2 regions of the Gemmiger qucibialis genome follow, and region 1 is predicted to be linked to the other one. Evidence: riboswitches for the same ligand, from Rfam matches in the RefSeq annotation. Region 1 holds a riboswitch; the other holds the start of a gene.

The links. Region 1 has a riboswitch for thiamine pyrophosphate ahead of thiT (energy-coupled thiamine transporter ThiT). Riboswitches for the same ligand answer to the same signal wherever they lie in the genome.
Region 2: another riboswitch for thiamine pyrophosphate. It lies ahead of thiE (thiamine phosphate synthase); the one in region 1 lies ahead of thiT (energy-coupled thiamine transporter ThiT).

The regions. Positions count from the first base shown of each region.
Region 1 covers NZ_JAQFEN010000001.1:615,928-620,341, reverse strand. Annotated here, with positions in the region: gene PG062_RS02825 (PTS transporter subunit EIIC) at 1-1,188, opposite strand, end outside; gene thiT (energy-coupled thiamine transporter ThiT) at 1,790-2,353, opposite strand; TPP riboswitch at 2,439-2,553, opposite strand; gene PG062_RS02815 (1,4-alpha-glucan branching enzyme) at 2,600-4,312, opposite strand.
Region 2 covers NZ_JAQFEN010000013.1:1,224-5,637, forward strand. Annotated here, with positions in the region: gene cytX (putative hydroxymethylpyrimidine transporter CytX) at 1-26, opposite strand, end outside; gene thiD (bifunctional hydroxymethylpyrimidine kinase/phosphomethylpyrimidine kinase) at 23-835, opposite strand; gene thiE (thiamine phosphate synthase) at 972-1,604, opposite strand; TPP riboswitch at 1,671-1,774, opposite strand; TPP riboswitch at 1,841-1,942, shown strand; gene thiW (energy coupling factor transporter S component ThiW) at 2,247-2,765, shown strand; gene thiM (hydroxyethylthiazole kinase) at 2,782-3,558, shown strand; gene PG062_RS13560 (pyridoxal phosphate-dependent aminotransferase) at 4,081-4,414, opposite strand, start outside.

The sequences.
Region 1 (4,414 bases):
GGGGGTCTTGAGGTCAAACTTGGTGATAGCGAAGTAGAAGACAAAGTAGAACACAAGAAAAGCGGCAATGCCCAGAGGAATGATCATCCAAGTCTTGGCAGCTGCGGGCAGGGAAGCGGAGAAAACCAGGTCCGTTGCGCCTGCGGAGAAGCAGAAGCCAGCGCGGAAACCGGAGTAGTAGGTGATAATGGTGAAAATGCCGTACAGAGCAGCATAAACAACATACAGGGGGAAGCACAGGAACATGAAGCCGAACTCAAACGGTTCGGTAACGCCGCAGACGAAAGCGCAGATAGCGGCGGAAACAACCAGACCGATAGCAGCCTTCTTGTTCTTGGCGGTGCGGACCATAGCCAGTGCAGCGCCGGGGATACCGAACATCATGCAGGGGAAGAAGCCGGACATGTACATGCCAAGGTCCCAGCCCACGTCAGCGCTGGTCTCGCCAGCCCAGAAGTGTTTCAGGTCGCCCAGGCCGATGGTGTCAAACCAGAACACGTTGTTCAAAGCGTGGTGCAGGCCGGTGGGGATGAGCAGACGGTTCAGGAAAGCATAGATACCTGCGCCGATGCCGCTCAAACCGGCAATGCCGTTGCCCAGAGCAACCAGAATGCCGAAGATAACGGGCCAGACGAACAGCAGGATGACGGAAACCACGATGGAAACCAGGGCGGTCATGATAGCAACGCTGCGCTTGCCGCTGAAGAATGCCAGCCAGTCAGGCAGCTTGGTGCTCTTGAACTTGTTGTAGCAGGTGGCGCCGATGACAGCAGCCAGGATGCCGATGAAGGAGTTGCCGGCGATCTTGCTGAAAGCAATGTAATCAACGGTGCCCTCTTCCAAGGTGGAACCAACAGCAGCGCGGATGGTGCCCACAACACCGGGGCTGAGCAGCTGCTGCATCATCAAAAAGCTGACCAGACCAGCCAGACCGGCGGTGCCGTCATGGTCGTCTGCCAGGCCGACAGCTGCGCCGATGGCGAACAGCCAAGCCATGTTATCGATCAGAGCGCCGCCGGCCTTGACCAGCAGGAAGCCGACCGTGTAAGCAGCACCGGTAGTAGAACCTTCAGCACCCATAACGGCGGGAGCCAGAGCGTAGCCAATACCCATCAGAATACCACAGACGGGCAGCGCGGCAACGGGCAGCATCAACGCCTTGCCGAGCTTTTGCAGCCATTTCATCATAAGATACATTCCTCCTAATACGGACGTATTTTGCCGGGGTGAAGCTAATGCCCCCGGTGGGGATTGCAAAACCGCTCTGGTTAGCAAAATTCCCGTTCATGCAGTGGTAAATAGGAACATTGTTTGCGGTGTAACAATCTGTTAAATCTATTTTAACATATTTTCAATAAATTGCAAATGTATTTTGTCAAAATAGCACAATGCCGAAAAAACAAAGGCGACTTTGGTTATATTGCTAAAAATATAACGCATTTTGACCGAAACTTGAAAGAAAGACAGGTGCCCCGGCGCTTTAACGAAACAAAGAGATAGATAAAGATAACATAAAGTGAGCGTTTTTTGCTAAAATATTGCAACAAAAATACATTTGAAAAAACTGTACAAAAACGCATTTCTGTAATAGTTAGCAGCTGAAACGGGCAGCTGCTGGTGCAGGGCAAAAAACGTGCGGTGCGGCTGGCGGGCGGGGCGGAAAATGTGATGTCTGCCATGGTAAAACTTTTGTGCAGCAGGTACGGGCAAATCAAGAAAAAAGGAAATAAAAAATCCTGGGACGCCGTAAAAACGGCACCCCAGGCAAACGGAGTTGAAAATGGCAAAATCAGTTGTTGGCGCTGAACAGCTGGGGCGCAGCCTTGTACAGCAGCACCACGGCGATGGTGGTCATAATACCTTCCGGCAGCATGTAGGAGCCGTTGTAAGTCAGGCTGTAGATCCACGCGGGCAGACCATCGCTCAGGTTGCCCCAGATCAGCACGCCGGACAAAAAGCTGCACAGGAAACGCAGCACGCACACGGCGGCGGAGCCCACGGCCACGCCGACCAGCTTGTTTTTGAACGGCTTGGCAAACACGCAGGCAAGCCCCAGAAAGGAGAAGGCCAGCACATAATCCAGCAGGATCATGCCCACCAAAGGCAGCAGGCCGGGCGCCGGGGGCGCATAAAAGCCCAGCAGCATCTGCAGCAGGCTGTTCACAAAGCCGGTGAACAGGCCCCACTTGACCCCGTGGCGGAAGGATACCAGAATGAACGGCACCATGCTGAACAGCGTGATGGAGCCGCCGTTGGGCAGCTCATAGATTTTGATGTTGGCCAGGATGGTGCCCAGCGCAATCATCAGGGCGCATTCTACCATAATGCGCGTTTTGGTGTAAGAGGATGACATATACATACCACTCCTGAAAAATAGTACATAAAAACAAGAAAAGCGCCCGCAGGTACAGCGGGCGCCAAAAGCGTTGTGAGCAGTATATAACCACAGCAAAACTTCCTACGCCGGCATTACCCGGATCAGGTATAGGGTGCTCAAAACACAGTTGCTTTGATCTCAGCCGGAGATGCCCCCCAGCGCCCCTGTTCTTATGTCCGGTTCCCAGTATAGCAGGAAATGCCGGTTTGTCAAGGCGGAAAACTACTCGATCTGCCAAATTCCGCCGCTTAACGGTGCAAGGTCCAGCGCCAGCCATCCGTTGGCAATGGGGCGGGGAGCATTATCCACCCAGCCCGCGGCAAACAGCGGCAGGGCACAGCTGCCCCAGCCCGGCTTTAGCCCAAACCCCTGTACGGCCTGTGTGCCGGTGTTCAGGGCGCACAAAAGTGTTTCACAGCCGGCCTGCAACGTAAAGCCCAGCACGCCGGTGCCTGCATCCTGCGCGGTCCAGGCAAAGCTTTGGGGCGCATACAGCGCCGGGTGTGCCAGGCAGAAAGCATTCAGCGCCTTACTGTAATCAGCCAGGGCGCGGTGCCCGGCGTCCGCCAGCATAGCCCAGTTCGGCTCCCGGCCATCGGTAAAGGCATCCGGCTGGCCGAACTCCACCCCCGCAAACAGCAGGCTTTTGCCGGGGCGGGCGGCCTGTAATAACAGCAGCAGCCGCATCTGGGCCAGCTTTTCTTCTACATTGCCATACAGGCGGGTGAAAATGCTGGCGGGGTGGTTTTCATCGTGGCTCAGCGCGTTGATGCCCTGCACCGCGCCAAAGGGGCCAAAGCTGCCGCACAACTGCCGGAACAGAGCGCTGCGCCCGCCGAACGGCGCGGCAAAATAGGCCAGCGTATCCTGTGTCCAGCCGATCTCCCACACATAGTCAAAGCCCAGCCCGCCGCTGGCGGCATCGGAGGTGGCGTTCATGGAACCGGCGCTGTCCTCTGCCACCAGCATGCAGCCGGGGAACCGCGCGTGCAGCCCAGCTGTCAGCGTTTTGAAAAACTCTGCTGCCTGCCAGCCGTTGGGGCAGTGGTACAGCGCGTTGCCGATGGCATCCACCCGCAGGCCGTCGCACCGGCACACCTGCAGCCAGAACGCCGCCGAACTGAGCAGAAAGCTGCGCACCGGTGGGCTGGCCAGATCAAAGTTCAGGCTGCCCCAGTCGCTGGGGCCGGATTCAAATAAAGGCGCACCGTCAAAACAGGCCAGGCGGTCGGCATCCGGCGCAAAATGGACCGGCACAAAATCCATCAGCACGGCAATGCCTGCGGCGTGCAGGGCATCCACCAGCGCGGCAAAGCCTGCAAACCCGCCAATGCGCTGGGTGGGGGCAAAATACCCGCACCCCTGGTAGCCCCAGCTGCCGTCAAACGGGTATTCTGCCAGCGGCAAAAACTCCACATGGGTGTAGTGGTGCTCCACAAGATAGGGCACCAGACTTTTTGCCAGCTCCGGCCCGGTGTAATAGCGGCCGTCCCAATGGCGGTGCCAGCTGGCGGCGTGCAGTTCGTAAATCAGAACGGGAGCATCCCGGCGGGCACCGCGCAGCAAGGGAGCGGCGAACGGGTAATTAGGCTCCGCCAGGCGGGAAGCCGTGCCGGGCAGAGCTTCAAACGCAAAGGCAAACGGGTCTGCCCGCAGCTGCCAGCTGCCGTCCGGCCCCTGAATGTTATACTTGTACAGCTGCCCAAGCTGCGCCTGGGGCACCCGCCCGCGCCACAGGCCGTCCTCACAAAAGGTGAGCTCGGCGGCGGAATAGAGATCCCAGCCGTTCCAGTCCCCCAGCAGCTGCACGCGGCGGGCGTGCGGCGCCCACAGGGTAAACAGCCAGCCGCGCCCCGGCCCCACCGGGTGGGAACCCAGCAGGCGGTAAGCGTCAAAGCTGATGCCGCAGAAAAACTCTTCCACATCCGGCCGCATAGCTCTGCCCCCTTACCCTGCAAAATTGAACGTGTGTTAAGGCAATACCGCATAATTCTAAGTGCCGATACGGCGAGCGAGGTGCGGCAGCTGCTAAGCCAA
Region 2 (4,414 bases), on a different contig from region 1:
TTTTGGAATACAGAAGTCTTTTTCATGCTTCGGCCTCCTTGCTCCACTCGTTATCCAATGCAAAGGCGTGGTTCATGGGGCCGGAGCCATGGCCCAGGTCCAGCATGGCGGCCAATGCGCCGGAAATATACGCCTTGGCGCGGCGCACAGCGGTTTCCAGATCATAGCCCTTTGCCAGGTTGGAGGCAATGGCGCTGGACAGGGTGCAGCCGGTGCCGTGGGTGTTAGGGTTATCAATGCGCTGGCCGTTGAACCAGGCGGCGCTGCCATCGGTCAGCACCAGCAGGTCGTTGGCATCGTTCAGGTTATGCCCGCCCTTGCACAGCACATTGCAGCCAAATTTCTGGCTGATCTCTTTCGCGGCGTTTTCCATATCGGCGGCCGTCTTAATGCTGTGGCCGCACAGGATCTCCGCTTCGGGGATGTTGGGGGTAATGACTTCCGCCAGGGGCAAAAGCTCAGTTTCCAGCGCGGTAACTGCGTCCGGTTCCAGCAGGGCTGCGCCGGAGGTTGCCACCATCACGGGGTCCACCACGATATGCTTTGCGCCGTACTGCCGCAGCTTTTGGGCGATCACGCGGATCAGCTCCTGAGAGCTGACCATACCGATCTTGACAGCATCCGGGTAGATATCCGTAAACACGGCATCCAGCTGCTGCGCTAAAAATTCCGGCGTTGAATTCAGGATGCCGGTCACCCCAGTGGTGTTCTGGGCGGTCAGGGCGGTGATGGCGCTCATGGCAAACACGCCGTTCATCGTCATGGTTTTGATGTCGGCCTGAATTCCGGCGCCGCCGCTGGAGTCACTGCCAGCGATTGTCAATGCTGTTCTCATGTTTTTCCTCCTGTTGCCCGTATCGGGCGTGGTTCAGCATCAGGTAAAAATATCCGCCGTGCAAGGTGGTGCCCCCAATGCACAGCGCACCAACAGCGATAGGATGTATCGAACACCCCAAAGCTGCAAGGTCATATTATAACTGCCCGGCCAGGCGGTACAGTTCCCGGCTGGCAGCGCAGGGGTCGGCCTGGGCAAAAATGGCGCTGACAACGGCCACACCGGCCAGCCCCCTGCCCTGCAGCTGCAGCAGGTTGGCGGCGTCAATGCCGCCGATGGCTACAACGGGGATGTTGACCGCCGCCGTTACCGCGCGCATGGTTTCAGCAGTAACAGGGTGGGCGTCCAGCTTGGTGCCGGTCACAAAGGCCGCGCCGCAGCCAAGGTAGTCCGCGCCGTCGGCCTGGGCGGCCAGCGCTTCGGCAGCGTTATGGGCCGATACGCCCAAAATCTTATCCGGCCCCAGCAGGGCGCGGGCGCGCTTAGCGGCCATATCGCTCTGGCCCACATGCACGCCGTCCGCCCCGGCTGCCAAAGCAATCTCGACATTATCATCAATCACAAACGGCACATGACGGAAGTGGCACAGGGCGGACAGTTCCTCGGCTTCGGCCAGCAGGTCGTGTTCGTCCAGGCATTTTTCCCGCAGCTGCACAAAGGTTGCCCCGCCGTCAATGGCCTGGGCCACTACATCGGCAAGGCGGCGGCCGTTCAGCCAGGTGCGGTCGGTCACAGCGTACAGGCGCAGCTGCTGCGGCAGAACTTTCATAAACAAAACCTCCAAAAAAGGCAAAACAAAAAACGGGCGCGCCGGAAAAAGGCGCACCCGCTTTGTACACGAATGTTGCATTCTCCCTACGTTGGCATTACCCACATCAGGTTCATCGGGTCGGAACCGATTGTTCCCTCTCAGCCATAGTGGCTCCCCATAACAGGTACTATCATACCCCTTTTTGCGGATAAAAACAAGACCTTGACAAAATTCCCGTAAGTGTTTATGATGGGTAACGAAATCAGGGGAGCCTTTTTGGCTGAGAGGAAGCGCTGCTTCGACCCTTAATACCTGATGTGGACCATGCCACCGTAGGAAGACTTTCAACTGTTTTGTTCTGTCTTTTTTGCAGGGGCTCCGCGTTGGGCCCCTGCTTTTTGTATCATATCAGGGCCGGCCCGTTGGGCCGCCTTAGGGGAAAGGAAGGAAAACAGGCATTGTGCCCGAAGCTGCGGGGGAGCGCCCGGAGCTTTGTGATTCAGCGATGGGAAGCCGTGTTCCGGCGTGAGAGGAAGCCAGCAAGCTTCGACCGAACAGCGGGGAGAAGTGTTTGCCCGCTGCGCCCGTACAAGGCGGCTGACGGCAGATGCCTGCGGCAGCCTTCCGCTTTTTTGTTATATTGAAAAAGGAGTACTCGATATGAAAAAGTCCAATACCAAAAAGCTGGCTCTGGCCGGTGTTCTGTGTGCCGTTGCTGTTGTTGGCAGCATGTTTTCTTTCCCTGTTTTTGGCAGCAAGTGCGCGCCGGTGCAGCACATGGTCAATGTACTGTGCGCCGTTCTGCTGGGGCCCTGGTACGGCGTTGGTGCCGCATTTGTGGCCAGCCTGCTGCGCAACCTGCTGGGCCTTGGCAGCCTGATGGCGTTCCCCGGCAGCATGTGCGGCGCTTTGCTGTGCGGCATTGTCTACCACAAAACCCACAAGCTGCTGCCCACTTTGATCGGTGAGGTGTTCGGCACCGGCATCATCGGCGGTTTGCTGGCATGGCCGGTCGCTATCCTGTTTATGGGCAAGGCCGCCGGCGATATTGCGTTCTATGCCTACATTGTGCCGTTCCTGGTTTCCACCGTGGGTGGTTCCATCATTGCCGGCATCATCCTGTTTGCGCTGGAAAAGAACGGCACCCTGAAATCCATGCAGAACGCCCTGAACAAGTAACACGAGGTTTGTATTTATGTCCGTATCCGCACCGCTGGCCGCCATCCGGGCGCAGCACCCGCTTCTGCACTGCATTTCCAACATTGTTTCTGCCAACGACTGCGCCAACCTGGCGCTGGCCATCGGGGCAAGCCCCATCATGGCCCAGGCCCCGCAGGAAATGGCCGACATTGCCGCTTTGGCCGGCGCCGTTGTGCTGAACACCGGCACCCCGGACGAAGCCAAGTTCGCCGCTGCCCGCACCGCCGGTGCCACGGCAAACCGCCGCAGCATCCCTGTTGTGCTGGACCCAGTGGGTGTGGGCGCAAGCCCCTGGCGGCTGGCAAACATCCAGAGCCTTTTGCAGCAGGTGCAGCCCGCCATTGTGCGGGTGAACGCCGGGGAGGCCGCCGCCCTGCTGGGCCTTGGCGGCAGCGAGCACGGGGTGGACAGTCTGACCGCCCCAAAAGCGCCCGCCGGGCTGGCCGCAGCGTTGGCGCAAAAGCTGAGGTGTGTGGTGCTGCTTTCCGGCACCGAGGACCTGATTGCCGATGGGCAGCAGCTCTGCACCGTGCGCGGCGGCAGCGACCGGATGCGCACCGTGACGGGGGCCGGGTGTATGCTTTCCGTTTTGTGTGGGGCGTTTGCCGCCGTACAGCCGGGGGATGCCTTTACCGCTGCCGTGCAGGCCGCACGGTTCTGGAAAGCCTGCGCCGAGCAGGCTGAGGACCATGCCGCCGGGGCGGGCAGCTTCCGCGTGGCGCTGTTTGACACGGCGGGCAGCATGACGGATGAAGTATTTGCCGGGGAATAATTTTTATGGTGGCAACTTAGGGCAATACCGCATAATTCTAAGTGCCGATACGGCGAGCGAGGTGCGGCAGATGCCAAGCCAAAAGCGCAGATAATACTGGATGCTGCAAAGGTGAGCGCCGCCAGTGGCGGAAACAGCGAACCGAAGCAGGGGCAGCGGTCGCAGAGTGCGAGGGGCTTTTGCCCCCGAAGCACGATGCGGGTACCGCAACCCGACATTATCGAGCATTTTGGCAACGCAGATGCCGTGCCGCAGCTGCCGGAGCGGTGCTTAAGCCGCAAGGCGGGAATTGTGCGGTGTTGCCTTAGTTGTACAAGTGCGTTTTCCACCCCCCGTACCCTGCTAGTGACTGATAAAACCATTGCCTTCTTTGTAGGGCGGGGTCACTGACCCCGCTGCTCCCCTGCCCTAACACAAACAAAAATCAGCAAGGCCCGATACCGGGGTGAATCTCACCGCACGGTATCGGGCCTTGCTCTATATTGCTCTATATTTTATGTATTGCTTCCCCGTTTGCCTGCTTTACCCAATCAGGCCGCTGTTCTTGACAGCCTGGACGGCTTCGGTGATTTTTTCCACCGGCAGGGTCAGGGCAAAACGGACGTAGCCTTCACCGGACGGGCCAAAGCTGGAGCCGGGGGTGCAGATCACGCCGGCTTTTTCAATCATTTCCATGCAGAACTCCATGCTGGTGCCGTGCCCCTGCGGGACCGGTGCCCAGACGAACATGGAGCCGTGGCTGTCCGGCACATCCCAGCCGATGGAGCGGAAGCCCCCGCACAGGGCGTCGCGGCGGCGCTGGTATTCGGCACACTGGGCCTTGATGGGCTCCAGCGGGCCTGTCATAGCGGCAATG